DNA from 2 places in the Bradyrhizobium sp. 26S5 genome. Region 2 is predicted to be linked to the other one. Evidence: riboswitches for the same ligand, from Rfam matches in the RefSeq annotation. Region 2 holds a riboswitch; the other holds the start of a gene.

Region 1 (7,426 bases), 2.1 Mb from region 2:
TCGAGGGCGGCATGGACGCCTGGAAGAAGGCCGGCGGGCCGGTGGTGCTGGGGTAATTCCCTAGGCTCTTCGTTAACGCGCGCGAAATTATCGACCGTCACCCTGAGGTGCGAGCCTTGCGGTGCACTTGCACCGCTGGGCGAGCCTCGAAGGGTCGACGGCCACACTGTGTCCGCGCGCATTTGGCGATATCGGGGCCGTGCATCCTTCGAGGCTCGCAAGAGCTCGCACCTCAGGACGACGGGGTTAATTAGAGCGCTCGGCGCTTACCCGCTGCAGCTCCGCCGTCAACCGATCCAGCGCATCCGCCAGCATCACGCCGCCGCAGACGGTGAGCCGCTCCGGCAGCACGATGCGCTTGCTCTCCGGATAGAACCGCTCCAGCGCCGGGTGCAGCAGGAAGGCGCGGCCGTCATCCTCGGCGCGATCGCCCGCCTCCGCCACCAGGATGAAATCCGGCCGCAGTTTCACGATTGCTTCCAGCGAGGCAAATCCGCCGGCGTTGAAGCCGAGCTCGCCGGCCGCGTTGGAAAGACCCGTTGCCGCCAGCAGCGAGCTGACCAGGCTGCTCTCACCCGACACAAAGCCGCGCCGCTCCAGCGGCAGCACGCGATAATGATGACCGTCAGCCACGGCCCGCGCCCGCGCGATCGCCGCGTCGAGCCGCGCGATCCCGGCCTCTGCGCGATCCGGATGCTGCAGCACATCGCCCATCGCGCGGATCTGCTCCCTCACCTCGTCGAGCGTGCGCGGCACCGTGAACTCGACGAGATGCAGCCCCTTCGCCTTCAACAGATCGCGCGTCGCCCGCTTGTCGAACAGGCTGACGACGACAAGGTCGGGCTTGAGCAGCAGCACATCCTCGGCCTCGCCGGACAGCCGCGGATAGTTTCGCGCCTGTTCGGCGGCCCAGGATTGCCAGGCATCGCGGGAGAAACGGCTGAGCCCGAGGATCTGGTCGTGATCAGCCAGCGACAGCACGAGCTGGTCACTGCAGACATTCATCGAGACGATGCGCGGCCCGGCGGCGGACGCGGTACTGGCGGACATGAGCCCAGCAAGAACGGAGAGCGTCAGCAAAAAGCAGAGCCGAGCGTGATGGCTGACACGCAAAAGGTGCGCCCCCTCTCCCGCTTGCGGGGGAGGGTTGGGGTGGGGGTAGCGCCGCAATGAACACTCTTCGAGTGGAGAAAGCCCCCGCCCGCATCGCATCTTTCGATGCGACACAGCCGAAGCCTCGCTTCGGCGTTTCTTAAGAACGGCCGCCGAAGGCGGCCTATGCTCCCCCGCAAGCGGGAGAGGTGCAGCGCGTCCGCGGCGGTACCGCATGCGCATCACACGTCCGCCCACGGCACGATGACGGCCTCGCGCTGAAATTCAGCGCGGTAGGCGCTGACCGGAACACGCTGGCGAGGACCGCTTCCGACAGCGCCTCATCCGGCGGGCCTTGCGCCGCCAGCCGGCCCTCCGACAGCACCAGCACGTGATCGGCAAAGCGCGCCGCGAGCCCGAGATCGTGTGTCACCACGATGACCAAGACGCCGGTGTCGGCGACGTTGCGCAGCTTCTGCATCACGTCGATCTGGTGGCGCGGATCGAGCGACGCGGTCGGCTCGTCGGCGAGGATCACCGGCGCCTCGACCGCGAGCACCCGCGCCAGCGCGACGCGGCTGCGCTCACCGCCGGACAGCTCGGTGACGCGGCGGTCGCTGAATTCAGTGACGTCGACCGCCTGCATCGCCCGCAGCACGGCCTCCATGTCCTTCGGCGATAGCCGCGCCGGATCGGTCGCGCCATGCGGATAGCGGCCGAGCGCAACGATATCGCGCGCCGGCAGCGGCCAATGCACCATGTGCCCCTGCGGCAGATAGGCGAAGCGCTTCGCGCGCTCGCGTAGCGGCAGTGACGCCAATGCGTCGCCGCCAATCCGGATCTCGCCGTCGGACGGAATCAATCCGGCGAGCGCGCGCAGCAGTGTGGTCTTGCCGGCGCCGTTCGGGCCGACCAGCGCGACCAAATGGCCCGATGCCAGCGACAGCGAGACATCGTGCAGCACCTTTCGGCTGCCGAGCGAAGCATCGAGCGCGATGGCGGACAGCAGCGTCATGCCACGCCTCCGCCGAGCGCGCGGCGTTCGCGCATGATCAGATAGAGGAAGAACGGCACGCCGATGATCGAGGTCAGCACGCCGACCTTGATGTCCGAGGTCGAGGGGATGATGCGCACCGCGATATCGGCCGCGAGCAGCAGCGCCGCGCCGGTGAGCGCGCTCGGCACCAGCAGCCGCGCCGGATCGTGACCGATCAGGGGACGCATCAGATGCGGCGCGACGAGCCCGATGAAGCCGATCGTGCCGGTGACCGCGACCGCGCCGCCGACGCCGAGCGCAACGCCCGCGATCACGAAGAGCCGCAGCCGCCCGACATCGACGCCGAGGCTCTGCGCGGCCTCCTCGCCAAGCGTCAGCGCACGGAACGCGTTCGCCTGGCTGAGCAGGATCGCGGCACCCGCGATGATGAAGGGCAGCGCCAGCGCCACATGCTGAAAGCTGCGGTCCTCCAGCGAGCCGAGCAGCCAGAACGCGATCTCCAGCACCACGAAGGGATTGCTGGAAAGATTCATCACCAGCGCGGTCGCAGCACCGGCGAAGCTCGAGATCGCAAGCCCCGCGAGGATCAGGATCAACAGCCCGGCATTGCGGCCGGCGATCGCGAGCAGCGCGAACACCGAGCCGAACGCGGCGATGATCGCCACCACCGGCAACGCGTAGGAGCGCACGTCGGCCAGGCCGAGCGCGATCACCAGCACCGCGCCGAACGCCGCCGATTGCGGCGCACCGAACAGCGACGGCGAGGCCAGCGGATTGCGCAGCAGGCCCTGCAGCGCCGCGCCTGACAGCCCAAGAATGCCGCCGATTGCGAACGCGAGAATGGTGCGCGGCAAACGGATTTCGCGCACGATCACCTGCGCCACATCGCTGCCGCCGCCGAACAGCGCCTCGATCACCGCGAGCGGCGACAGCCGCACCGGCCCGATGCCGAGCGAGATCACGCACAGCAGCACCACAAGCGCGAGCAGCGCCGCGGTGGCGCCCCATCGGCGCCGCGCCGCGACCTCGGCCGCCAAGGCAAAATCCTGCACGCTCATCGGATCCATGCTCTTACAGCGATCGCCGTGGCAGACAAGCGACACTCGACAAAAACCGTGGCCGTCTGACCGCCGCCCGACTTCCGCCGGATTGACTTTGCTGCCCGGCCGAACCCTAGATGAACATGACGGTTCTTTCATGAGATGAAAAGGGAATGCGGTGCGGGGAAACTTCCCCAAGGCCGCGGCTGCCCCCGCAACTGTATGCGGTGAATCCTTCGTCACAGGCCACTGGGAATCTCGGTCCTGGGAAGGCGACGAAGGGTAACGACCCGCGAGCCAGGAGACCTGCCGTCAGCCGTGGTCACACGCGAAGATGCCGGTCGGGGAGTACAGGCATGAGCTTCACCTGAGGCTGTTAGCACGATGGTGAGACTGGTTCGCGGTGACGTGCCACTGACGTTACCGAGGTCTCGCTTATGTCGTCCTACCCATTCCACCATTGGCGGCGCCGCGCGCTTCTGCTCGCGACGACGATGCTCGCGCCGGCAGTCTTCACCGCCGCCGCGCGGGCGCAGCAGGCGCCTGCTCCCGATCAACTACCGGCCATCGAAGTCACCAAGCCGGGCGAACAGAACGTCACGCGCGCCAAGCCGGCTGCGGACGAAGCGCCGGCACCGCGCCGTCCGGCGCCGGGCACCGCAGAGAGCACCAATGTAGGCGGCGGAAGCGGATCGGGCACCACAGGGACAGGCACGGCCACCGGAACGGGCGGCACCAGCGGCGGTCGCCAGTTCGCCGGCATTGTCGGATCGTCCTCGGCCGTGATCACCGCCGACGACATCGCGCATTCGCCGGTGCAGTCGCTGCCTGAAATCCTCGCGCAGGTGCCGGGCGTGCAGCTGCAAACGCTCTATGGCGGGCCGAACGGCGCCAAGACCTCGGTCGACCTGCGCGGCTTCGGCGCATTCGCCACCGACAACACGCTGTTCCTGCTCAATGGCCGCCGGCTCAACGACGTCGACAAGGCCGGCTTCGACCTCACCACGATCCCGCTCGATTCGATCGCGCGCATCGAGATCACGCGCGGCAACAGCGGCGCCGTGCTCTACGGCGACAACGCGGTGGGCGGCGTTGTCAACATCATCACCAAGACCGGTGTCGGCGGTCCGCCGACGGCAATGCGAGCCGAGGCCGGATACGGCTCGTTCAACACCCGCATGGCCGCCGTCTCCGCGGCGCTCAATGCGGGACCGTGGTCCACCTCGTTCTACGGCAACGGCATCAAGTCCGACGGCTACCGCGTCAACAACGCGCTCGACCAGCGCAACGCCGTCGGCAGTATCAACTACACCACGCCCGATCTCACCGCTTTCCTCACCGTCACGGGCAGCGACCAGAAGCTCGGTCTGCCCGGCGGGCGGCTGGTCGATCCCTCGATCGGGGTGAACGAGCTGCAAACCGACCGCAGGGGCAGCAGCACGCCGTTCGACTATGCCAACCAGCAGACCGCCAGCGTCACCGCCGGCTTCACCAAAACGCTGATCAACGGCGTCGACCTGATCGTCGACGGCGGCTGGCGGCAGCGCGATACCCAAAGCGGCTTCTTCGGCACGGTACCGACCATCAGCTTCGCCTCGACCTACAACGATGCCGCGCTGGAGACCTGGTCGCTGACGCCGCGGCTCAGCGTCAAGAACGTGATGCTGGGGATGCCGTCGACGATCCTCACCGGCATCGACTATTACGATTCGACGTTCCGTCAGGCACGCGGCGCGTTCCAGGGCGTCGACCCCTTCCACATCTACAATATCGAGCAGCAGAGCGTGGCCGGCTACTGGCAGCACACGCTCGGATTGCTGCCGACCACTGACTTCGCCTATGGCGCACGCGTCCAGAATACCAGCGTCTCGGCGCGCGATCGCTACGACCCGAATGCGCCGTTCGCGTTCGACACGCAAGCGTCGCCGCTCGACAGCAACGAGACGCAATATGCGCTGCATGTCGGCGTCGAGCATCGCTTCACCGACACATTCTCGGTGTTCGGCCGCGCCGCACGCGCATTCCGCACGCCCGATGTCGACGAACGCGTCGCCTCGGGTCCGTCATTCGACCCGCTAACCTTCCTGCCCATCGCGCAGAATTTTGCGCTCAAGACCCAGACGTCGCAGGACGTCGAGGGCGGCTTCCGGGTCAGGACCAACCGCTTCCAGGTCCAGACCAGCGTTTATCTGATGGATCTCGAGAACGAGATCCATTTCAACCCGGTGCTGTTCTACAACGTCGATCTCGACCCCACCCGCCGCTACGGAAGCGAGACCAGCGCCTCGCTCAAGGTCACCGACAGCGTGACCCTGCGCGGCGGCATGGCGATCACCCGCGCGGTCTTCCGCGAAGGCATCTGGGCCGGCAATGACGTGCCGCTGGTGTCGCGCTACACCGGCAGTCTCGGCGTGACCTGGAATATCTGGCAGAACTATCTGGTGTTCGACGCCACCGCGCGCGCCTGGAGCTCGCGCATCATGGACAACGACCAGGCCAACACCCAGACCCGGATTCCCGCTAACGCCACCGCCGACATCAAGCTGAGCGGGCAAGTCGATCGCTTCTTCTGGTCGCTCAGCGTCAACAACCTGTTCAACGCGCTCTATTACGACTACGCCATCGCGAGCTCATTCACGGATGGCCGCTTCTCGGCCTATCCGCTCCCCGGCCGCACCTACATGGTGAAGGCTGGCGCGACGTTTTAGAGCGTGATCGGGCGCGGCGGGTGTGATCCCGCCGCGCCGTCTCGCTCCATTACAAGCGCCAGCAAACTGGGGTAGAATTCCGGCAGCTGATTTAACCCGCGCAGGGGAAACGCATGGGCAAGGCCGGAAAGACGAGCAAGGGCGCCGACAAGCCCAGCAAGAAGTCCGACGAAAAGTCGAAGGCGCCTCCGCTACCCGCCGCGCCGCCGGACGACGAGTATGACGAGGATGGCGACATCGCCACGCCGAAGATCGACCGCTATGGCAATGACGACGAGCCGTTGTGAGAGATGAACGATATCCATCCCTGCGTCGTCCCGGCGAAAGCCGGGACCCATAACCACAGGGCCGAGTTGTTGAAGCGCGCTGTGGCCCAGCGCGTCGCAACAATCATCATTGGTGGTTATGGGTCCCGGGTCGCGCTTCCGCCTTCGCTCGTTGAGCTACGGCGGACAAGTCGCTTGCCCGGGACGACGAGAATGGGGTCAGCAAAACTCCGCACTCTCGATCTTCTTGATGCTGCCGCGATCGAGCAGATGCGCGCCAAAGCCGCCGCGCGCCAGCGATGATGCGATCTGCGGCGATGCCAGCAGCAGCGCCGTGGTCATCGCCAGCGGCGCGGCGCTGAGCCAATCGAGCCGCACCGGCGTCAACTCTTCCGTACTGCCGCGATAGAGACCGTCACCCGCGGCGATGCGGCCGCATTCCCTGATCAGCTCGCGCCTTGTGCCGTCGCGCGACGCGCTGCCGAGCAGCGCCTGCATCGCCAGATGCGTCCGCACGCCGGCGCGGCCGTCCGCCAGCGGAGCCGGCGTCTCGTCAAGCGAGACGCGCAGCAGCAGGTCGACCAGATCGGTGCCGGACCGGTATGCGTTCATGGGCTCAACCAGCCGCGGGTTGCAGTCGATCAAAAGCGGTGTTGCGCTGTCGAGCGGCATGATGACATCGACCGACAGCGCGCCATGCCAGCCGAGATGCGCGCCGATGGTCTCGAGTGCGGCGCGGATCGCCGGCCGGCTTACGCTCTCCTTGATCGCCTCGCCGCCGCCGACGCCGGCCGCGATCTGCCGGTAGGCGTGGAAGGCAATGAGAGTGCCGCGGCAAAACACCGATTGCGCCTTCTCGACGGTGCCGGTGATGAGGTCCTGCGCCAGCACCTCGCCGGCAAAATCGCCAGCGGATTCGAGATCGTAAAGCGCGCGATGGAGGTCGTTGGCGTCGCGCACGAACCAGATGCCGCGGCTCGCGGTGCCGATCGACGTCTTGACCACGGAGGGAAACCGCAGGCCGTCGCGCAGCTCCTCGACCGAGTTCACGATCCGGGTCGGCGGCTGCGGCAGGCCGAGCTGGTCGAGCAGACGGCTGAAGCCCGCCTTGCTGTGCACGGCGCGATAGCTGGTGAAATCCGGCAGTGCGAGGCCCACGCGCGGTTGCAGCCGTCCCTCGGCGCGGGCGAACAAGAATCCCTGTTCATGGATCGGCAACAGCACATCGAAATGCCGCGACGCCAACAGACGCTCGACGAAGCGCAGGAAGCCGGCCGGATCGGTGCGCAGCGGCGGACAATGGTGGTACTTGCGTACAAAGCG
Region 2 (7,426 bases):
CGCATCCTGATTTCGACCAAGATTTGCTATGGCAGGATATGGATAAAAATCCCTCGCACGCCGGCCATCCTCCGCCGGCCCCTCTCACGCCCGGCCTTCGCACGCCGGACCATCTCAGGCTCGGCCTTCCGAAGTTGTACCGCCAGAACTTTCCGAGTTCCGTATGCGGGACGGACGTCTCGCCAATCTGCAAATTGCAACGATTGTGATCGCCTTTTCGAAGTCTGCCGCACCGAAGCAACTCAGCACAAGATCAGACTTCACTTTCGTACATCAGCCCCGTGGGCGGGTGTTCCCCATTATGATTTTCGAGCGGCGTGGATGATGCCGCTTGAGGTCCGCTGTGCCGCCGGAAGCCGCAGCAGAGGACTTCCGCGAACCTCCAAGATGTATGAACGGACGCATGCTGTTCCGGCTGCCTACATACGGCCGAAAGCCGCCCACACCCCGTCCTCGCCGTCCCCCAGCTGCCTCGGCTCGCCGCCTTGGAGTACTCCGTGGCGCGCTGCTCGAAGAAATTGGCGTGCTCGACGCCATTGAGAATCTCGACGAGCCAAGGCAGCGGATGCGGCTTGAGCTGCGTGAACCCATCCTCCTCCGCCTTGAAGAAGCCGAAAACCGGGGCAATCCGGAGTTGGGTCAGTCGCCAGTCGGCGACATAACGGACGTAGGCGTGGATCTGCTCAGGACGCATGCCCTCGATCTTGCCCAGGCCAAAGGCGAGATCGACGAAGTTCTCCTCCAGCTTTACCATCGTTCTGGCGACATCGACGATGTCGTCACGGACCGAGCGCGTCACGGCGCCGGTCTCGCGGTGCCATTCGTGAAACAGCTTGATGACGCCCTCGCAGTGGAGACTCTCGTCGCGCACCGACCAGCTTACGATCTGTCCCATGCCGTTCATCTTGTTGTGGCGCGGAAAATTGAGCAGCATAGCGAAGCTCGCGAACAACGCCATGCCTTCGGTAAAGGCGCCGAACATAGCCAGGGTGCGCGCGACATCGGCCACGGTGTCAACGCCGAACTCGTGCATGTAGTCCGCCTTGGCGCGCATTTGCGCATAGCTGCGAAATGCCTCGAACTCGGTCTTGGGCATGCCGAGCGTCTTGAGCAGCAGCGCATAGGCGTTGATGTGGACCGTCTCCATGTTCGTGAAGGCCGCCATCATCATCTGGACGGTGAGCGGCTGGAAAATCGGGATGTATCGCTTGAGATAATTGTCACCGACCTCGATGTCCGACTGAGTAAAGAAGCGAAAGATCTGGGTGAGCAGCGCGCGCTCGCTGGCGGTGACGCGGTCCGACGCCCAGTCCTTGAGGTCGTTGCCGAGCGGCACCTCCTCGGCCATCCAATGCGTCTGCTGCTGACGCTTCCAGAACTCGTAGGCCCAAGCGTAGCGATCAACGTCATAGCTGCCCATCGAGTCAAGGAGACCAACGCGTCCCTTGCCGATCAGCGTGCGCGGATCGACACACGAGAGATCGATCATTGACATGCGAGGCACTCCTCATAATCGGTGCGCTGCGCAGGCAGCTGCCGCGGCGCGGCCTCGTCATCGTCGACGATCTTGCCGGCGAACGCCGCGCGCGAGATCGATTTTGAACGGCAGTGATAAAGGCTCTTCACCCCACGCTTCCACGCCGTCCAGTGCAGCATGTGGAGATCCCACTTATCGACCTCGGCCGGCAGATAGAGGTTGATTGACTGACTCTGGCAGATGAATGCGGCCCGGTCGCCTGCAAGCTCGACGATCCAGCGCTGGTCGACCTCGAAAGCGGTGCGAAACACCGCTTTCTCGTGTTCCGACAGAATGTCGGAATGGGCGACCGACCCCTCCTGCGCAATGATCGACTGCCAGGTCACCGGGGTGTCGGCGCCCTTGGCGATCAGTACCCTGGTCAGATGAGGATTACGTACCGAGATGGCACCAGACAACGTCTTGTGGGTGTAGATGTTGGCCGGGATCGGCTCGATGCATGCGCTGGTGCCGCCGCAGATGATGCTGATCGAAGCAGTCGGCGCGATCGCGATCTTCTGGCTGAAGCGCTCCATCACGCCACGTTCCAGGGCGTCCGGGCACGGGCCACGCTCGCGAGCAAGGGCGACGGATGCCGCGTCGGCATCACCCCGGATCTTCTGAAACATCTTTAGATTGAATGATTTCGCCAAGCCACTCTCCATTGGAATGCCATTCGCCTGGAGGAACGAGTGGAAGCCCATGACGCCAAGTCCGACGGAGCGCTCGCGCAGGGCGGCGTAGCGGGCCCGCTTCATACCCTCCGGCGCCGTCGTGATGAAGTGGGTGAGCACGTTGTCGAGGAAGCGCATGACGTCCTCGATGAAGCCGGGTTCCTCATTCCATTGGTCCCGAGTCTCGAGGTTGAGCGATGACAGACAGCACACCGCGGTGCGCTCCTCGCCGCGATGGTCGATGCCGGTCGGGAGCGTAATCTCGCTGCACAGGTTGGAGGTCGAGACCTTGAGACCGAGCTCGCGCTGGTGCTTGGGAAGCGCGCGATTCACAGTGTCGATGAACAAGAGATAAGGCTCGCCTGTCTGCAACCGGTTCTCAAGAATGCGTTGCCATAGCTGTCGCGCGTCGATCTCGCGGACGACCTCGTTCGTCTTCGGGCTGCGCAGAGCGAACGCGGTGCCGGCGCCCACGGCACGCATGAGCTCGTCGGTGAGGTTGATGCCGTGATGCAGGTTGAGGCTCTTGCGGTTGAAGTCGCCGGACGCCTTGCGGATCTCGAGAAACTCCTCGATCTCGGGATGCTGGATATCGAGATAGACCGCCGCCGAGCCGCGCCGCAACGAGCCCTGGCCGATCGCCAGCGTCAGGCCGTCCATGACGTGGATGAACGGGATGACGCCTGAGCTGACGCCGCCCTTCACCTTCTCTCCGATCGAGCGAACATTGCCCCAGTACGTGCCGATACCGCCCCCGTTGGAGGCAAGCCACACGTTTTCGTCCCAGGTGCCAACGATGCCTTCGAGCGAGTCCGACACCGAGTTAAGGAAGCACGAGATTGGCAGGCCGCGCGTGGTGCCGCCATTGGACAGCACCGGCGTGGCTGGCATGAACCACAGCCGAGACATCGCGTCATAGAGACGTTGGGCGTGCGCAACATCGTCCGCGAAGGCACAGGACACCCGCGCGAACATGTCCTGGACGCTTTCGCCGACGAGCAGAACGATCGGCGCGTTAGCTTGCCGAACGCGGTCAGCAGGCCGTCGCGCGATCGATCGAGCGTGAGATCGGACGGCTTTGGCAATGGCGCGAGAGGCCGCGGCAGCGGAGGCGATGACGGCGGCGGCACAACACACCGCTGAGGCGCGGCAGACTTTGGCCGCGCCGGCCACGGCCGCACACTCGGCCACTCAATTAGATGACCATGCTGATTGAAATCGTAAGACGGCGACATCGGCAACCCCGCGATGTTAGGGGGTGAAGCCACGCGCACGACTTGCGAGGAGACGGGTCAAACGTCCCAGGCTGCAAGCGACGCACGGGGCACCCCGCCCGAGGACGTTCTATTCTGTCGCGGCCGGTCTCCTGGCTCGCGGGTCGCTGCGGCTGTCGGCCTTCCCGGTGCTGTCGCGGCCAGTGACCATTATGACAACCGCTCGCCGCTTACAGTTGCGGGGGCAGCCCCGGAATAGCCGTTACCGGCGCACCGGGTTCTCTCTTAGCTTCCACCCTACTAGATGCAGAATGGAAGACCGTGGCAGATCTACATACAGACGCCGCGCGTCGAGATTCGTCAAGGCTTGTGGCAGGGGAGTCGAGACGCAGGACGCCACGTCCGCTCCGGGTCCGGGCCCGCAACGCTGTGTTCGAGCAAATGCCCCCCCCTGCTTCGGCCCATTCTGTGAAAAGAGTGGCAGCATTTTGATTTCGATGCTCCGTCGCGATGACGGGTGCCTATGCGAGTCCGCGTTGGATAGGAATCCGTTCGGCGAAGGTTCTGGGCGATGCTGGCGAGGGATAATCTCATGACGCGCAACGTTTGGCTTGCAATTCAAAGCGGTCGAGAATGCGATCGAGCTGCGCCAGCAAGGTGTTGCTCTTCTTGTGGAACTGGCGTGAGGTGCGTCCTGCCATGATCGTGCGATCTCGGTGGCTTGCCGCGCGCGCCAGATCGAGCGCGATAGCTCCACAAATGCTTGTGGTACCACTGAGCCTTCAACGCGCAACAGTCGCCGTCGCGCTTGCTGACGTGGCCAAGTGTTTTGGCGCCATGATTTACCAGAGCTCCGATCGCAGTAATGACCGTGCCGGCACAACGGTTGTCCTCACTTGCGTGGTCATGGATGAAGCCGCCAAGGAGGCTCGATCTTAGTCAGCTTTTCGCAAGCTGTCCCTGCTAGCATGAAGCGGATAGGTCATCTCGCGGCGACGCCGCTATCCGGGTGTTACGACATGAACGCAGCCGATATTAATGCAACAGCGCCGCAGGTTGGCGCCCCCTCCGACACCGCCGAGAGCGGCGGCGATGACACGCGTGCAGCGCTACTGCGCCGAGCATTCGAAAAGGCTCTCGTTTCCGTCGCCACGCAAGTCATAAGCGATTCCCAGTCGGATATGGATGAGGCCATGAGCGAGCTTGATGATGGGTGAGCCGAAGCTCGGCGCCACATAGAGATACAGCCCGCGTAGTAATCGAATCGAAGACGTGCCAAGTGAAACTTGGCACGTGCCACCAATTAGATGCGCATTCAATGATCTCAGATCCGAGCTGCGAGCGGGTCCCGCGAATCCGAATGCACCGGGATCTTTTTGGCGGCGGGCTGCTGCGATTTCCTTTTAACGTCCCTAGCAGCTTACTTTGACGGGAATGGCGATGCTCAAAGCCCATAGCGCCTCCGGCTTCCTGAGAAGCTGATGGATGTTCGGGGGGCGCAAGGGTTCACGCCCGGCTTCGGAGGCTAAAGACAGGCAGAGCTCAACGCGAGGCAGGGCTTGTGCTTTTGAGCCGAGGGTAGATCGCGCCATCGAGGCAGCCCTCAATCCAATTTGCGATCTTGACGGGATTTTCACTGCGACGCTTGCGTCGGCATGACTTTGACATGCAGACAAACCTGAGAGCACCGTTCCTGTGCAGCGCCTCCATCGCCGACAACGGGCGGGAACGCGCCACAGCAATTCTGGCCGGGTAGCCGGGCCTGGAGGCCCTCCGCCCGTTTGTCGGGGCGAAGGCTGCGATTGCCGAGACAATCTGACTGTTACCGTCGATCCTGAATCGATAGATCGCCAAGCTGCCCTTCTCGCGGCCGTTTGGCGAAAATGAAAGGCGGGCGCTAGCGCCCGCTTCCACGAGTTTCCGACACGCCCCGGGATCGGGCCTCATGCCGGCTGTGCATGGCGATGGAAAATGCGCTGGAACATGCTCTCGTGCATCATCGTCTTGAAATCCGGTGGCGCATCCGGGTTCTCATTGTGGTTGATCACCGCCTGCGTCACCTTGCGTCCGGAGTTGTCAACCCACCCCTGAGTTGTCTCATGGATTGTCTGAGCGCCATCGGACGTCAGCTGATCAAGCGTCCGCCCAGCATTAGACTGCGTGACCTTCAGATTGTTCTTCCCATCCTTGTCGTCACCGAGCCCCTCCACAACCATGGCATTGTCGCCGTTGGTGATGGTGAGCTTCGAGGAGATGGTTTTTCCTTTGCCATAATCGACCGTGTCCACCGTGATCTTCGTGCCGTCGTCGAGCTGGAAGGTCATACCTTTCTTGAAGTCGAAATCGTCCTTGCCGTCGCCATTAGCATCGACGTGAGGATCGCCGTGGATCCTCGAGACATGGCCGGTCTGGTTGTTCCTAACGGTCCAGGTGCCGTCCTTCTCATCGGCTGTGATCGTATACTTATCACCAAGGTTGATCGTCGCCTTGCCGTCCTTGACCTCGTGCGACCACACTGGCGCTGGCTGAGATGACGGCGCTGGCTGAGATGACGGCGCTGGCGCCTGAGCGACGGCAAGCGGAACCATCGCAAGAGGTGGCGGTGGAGGAGGAACGAAGAACACGGGTGTTGCAGTGGCAGGCGTTGCGCTTGCAGACTGGTAGCTGCCCGGCGCGCGACCCTGTTCGCCGGCATCGATACTCGCCTGATTCACCACGCCGCCGGCGCCATCGACCCAGCCTTGGCCGCTCTCATGGATCGCCTGGGCACCATCGGGTGTCAGCTCATCAAGAGTCATGCCAGCATTGGACTGAGTCACCCTCAGATTGTTTTTGCCATCCTTGTCGTCGCCGAGCCCCTCCACAACCATCGCGTTGTGACCGTTCGTAATGGTCAACTTTGAGGAGATGGCCTCACCATTACCGTAGTCGACATTATTGACGGTAATCTTGGTCCCATCGTCGAGCTGGAAGGTCATATCTTTCTTGAAGTCGAAGTCATCCTTGCCATCCCCGTCCGCGTCAACATGGGGATCGCCATGGATCTTCGTGACATGGCCGGTCTGGTTGTTGCGAACGGTCCAGGTGCCATCCTTCTCATCGGCCGTGATCGTATATTTGTCGCCGAGGTTGATCGTGGCCTTACCATCCTTGACCTCATGCGTCCATACCGGATCGACGGAAGGCTCCAAACCCGAACTTTGCTGGCTCAACAGCATGGAAGGAGGAGGCGGCGGCGCCATCATGTACATGGGAGCAGCCACAACTGGAGCGACGACCACCGGAGCGACAACGACGGCAGCACCTGCCGGCAGGTACTGGTAGGCACCCGCCGGGGCATACTGCCCCAACAGCGCGCCGAAAGCGGGGCTGGCAACCACCCCGTCAGACCCCACTCCATTCACCGTCGAATCGAGTGCGCCGACCACGGGGAGACCGGCCACGGGAAGATACGCCATTTAGTTCACTCCTGTTGCATCGAAGAAAGCGGTAAAATTGCGAGCGTTGCGCTCAATCAACTAGGAACCATTTTAGAACGCACCCCTGCCCGATGGGGAGCGAATGGATGCTTCTCGCTGCCGGCGCCGGCAACCCTGATGAGCCCCACCCCCTCCTCTCGTCGGTTTGGCACGAGCATGTCGCACACATCCAAGTCCCAAGACTGTACCAGCAGTACCTGTCGAAAAGCTGACGACAACAAACCATCGACTGAACATCACAGCCCTCGTCAGCAGACACGGGCTGGGGATCGCATGATTGCTCGCAGCCGCCTTCCACGACAGGCCACCTTTAGGGAATATCCACGCTCGCCGATCACCGGTAACATGCAGTCTCGCAGCCGACGATCGACTGTCCGATGTCAGCTACACTGAGCAGGCCCTGTTCCTTGCGAGGCCTCAATAAGCGACGAGGTCTCACCGCGAAGCCGCCAGTCGCCCCGTCGGACCAGCCCCCCCCCCCCCCCCCCCCCCCCCCCCCCCCCGTCGCGCGCTATCGATGCAATCTCTAAGTGCCAGCGATCA

Evidence for each region. Region 2 has a riboswitch for cobalamin ahead of V5279_RS06780 (ribonucleoside-diphosphate reductase subunit alpha). Riboswitches for the same ligand answer to the same signal wherever they lie in the genome.
Region 1: another riboswitch for cobalamin. It lies ahead of V5279_RS42640 (TonB-dependent receptor); the one in region 2 lies ahead of V5279_RS06780 (ribonucleoside-diphosphate reductase subunit alpha).

The regions. Positions count from the first base shown of each region.
Region 1 is NZ_CP145948.1:9,007,462-9,014,887, forward strand. It holds gene V5279_RS42620 (MBL fold metallo-hydrolase) at 1-56, shown strand, start outside; gene V5279_RS42625 (ABC transporter substrate-binding protein) at 247-1,050, opposite strand; partial or broken gene V5279_RS42630 (ABC transporter ATP-binding protein) at 1,335-2,107, opposite strand; gene V5279_RS42635 (iron ABC transporter permease) at 2,104-3,147, opposite strand; cobalamin riboswitch at 3,260-3,457, shown strand; gene V5279_RS42640 (TonB-dependent receptor) at 3,567-5,837, shown strand; gene V5279_RS42645 (hypothetical protein) at 5,951-6,124, shown strand; gene V5279_RS42650 (hypothetical protein) at 6,323-7,426, opposite strand, start outside.
Region 2 is NZ_CP145948.1:1,416,145-1,423,570, reverse strand. It holds gene V5279_RS06790 (hypothetical protein) at 1-209, shown strand, start outside; gene V5279_RS06785 (ribonucleotide-diphosphate reductase subunit beta) at 254-1,495, opposite strand; gene V5279_RS06780 (ribonucleoside-diphosphate reductase subunit alpha) at 1,486-3,165, opposite strand; cobalamin riboswitch at 3,530-3,743, opposite strand; gene V5279_RS06775 (hypothetical protein) at 4,424-4,621, shown strand; gene V5279_RS06770 (DUF1521 domain-containing protein) at 5,348-6,862, opposite strand.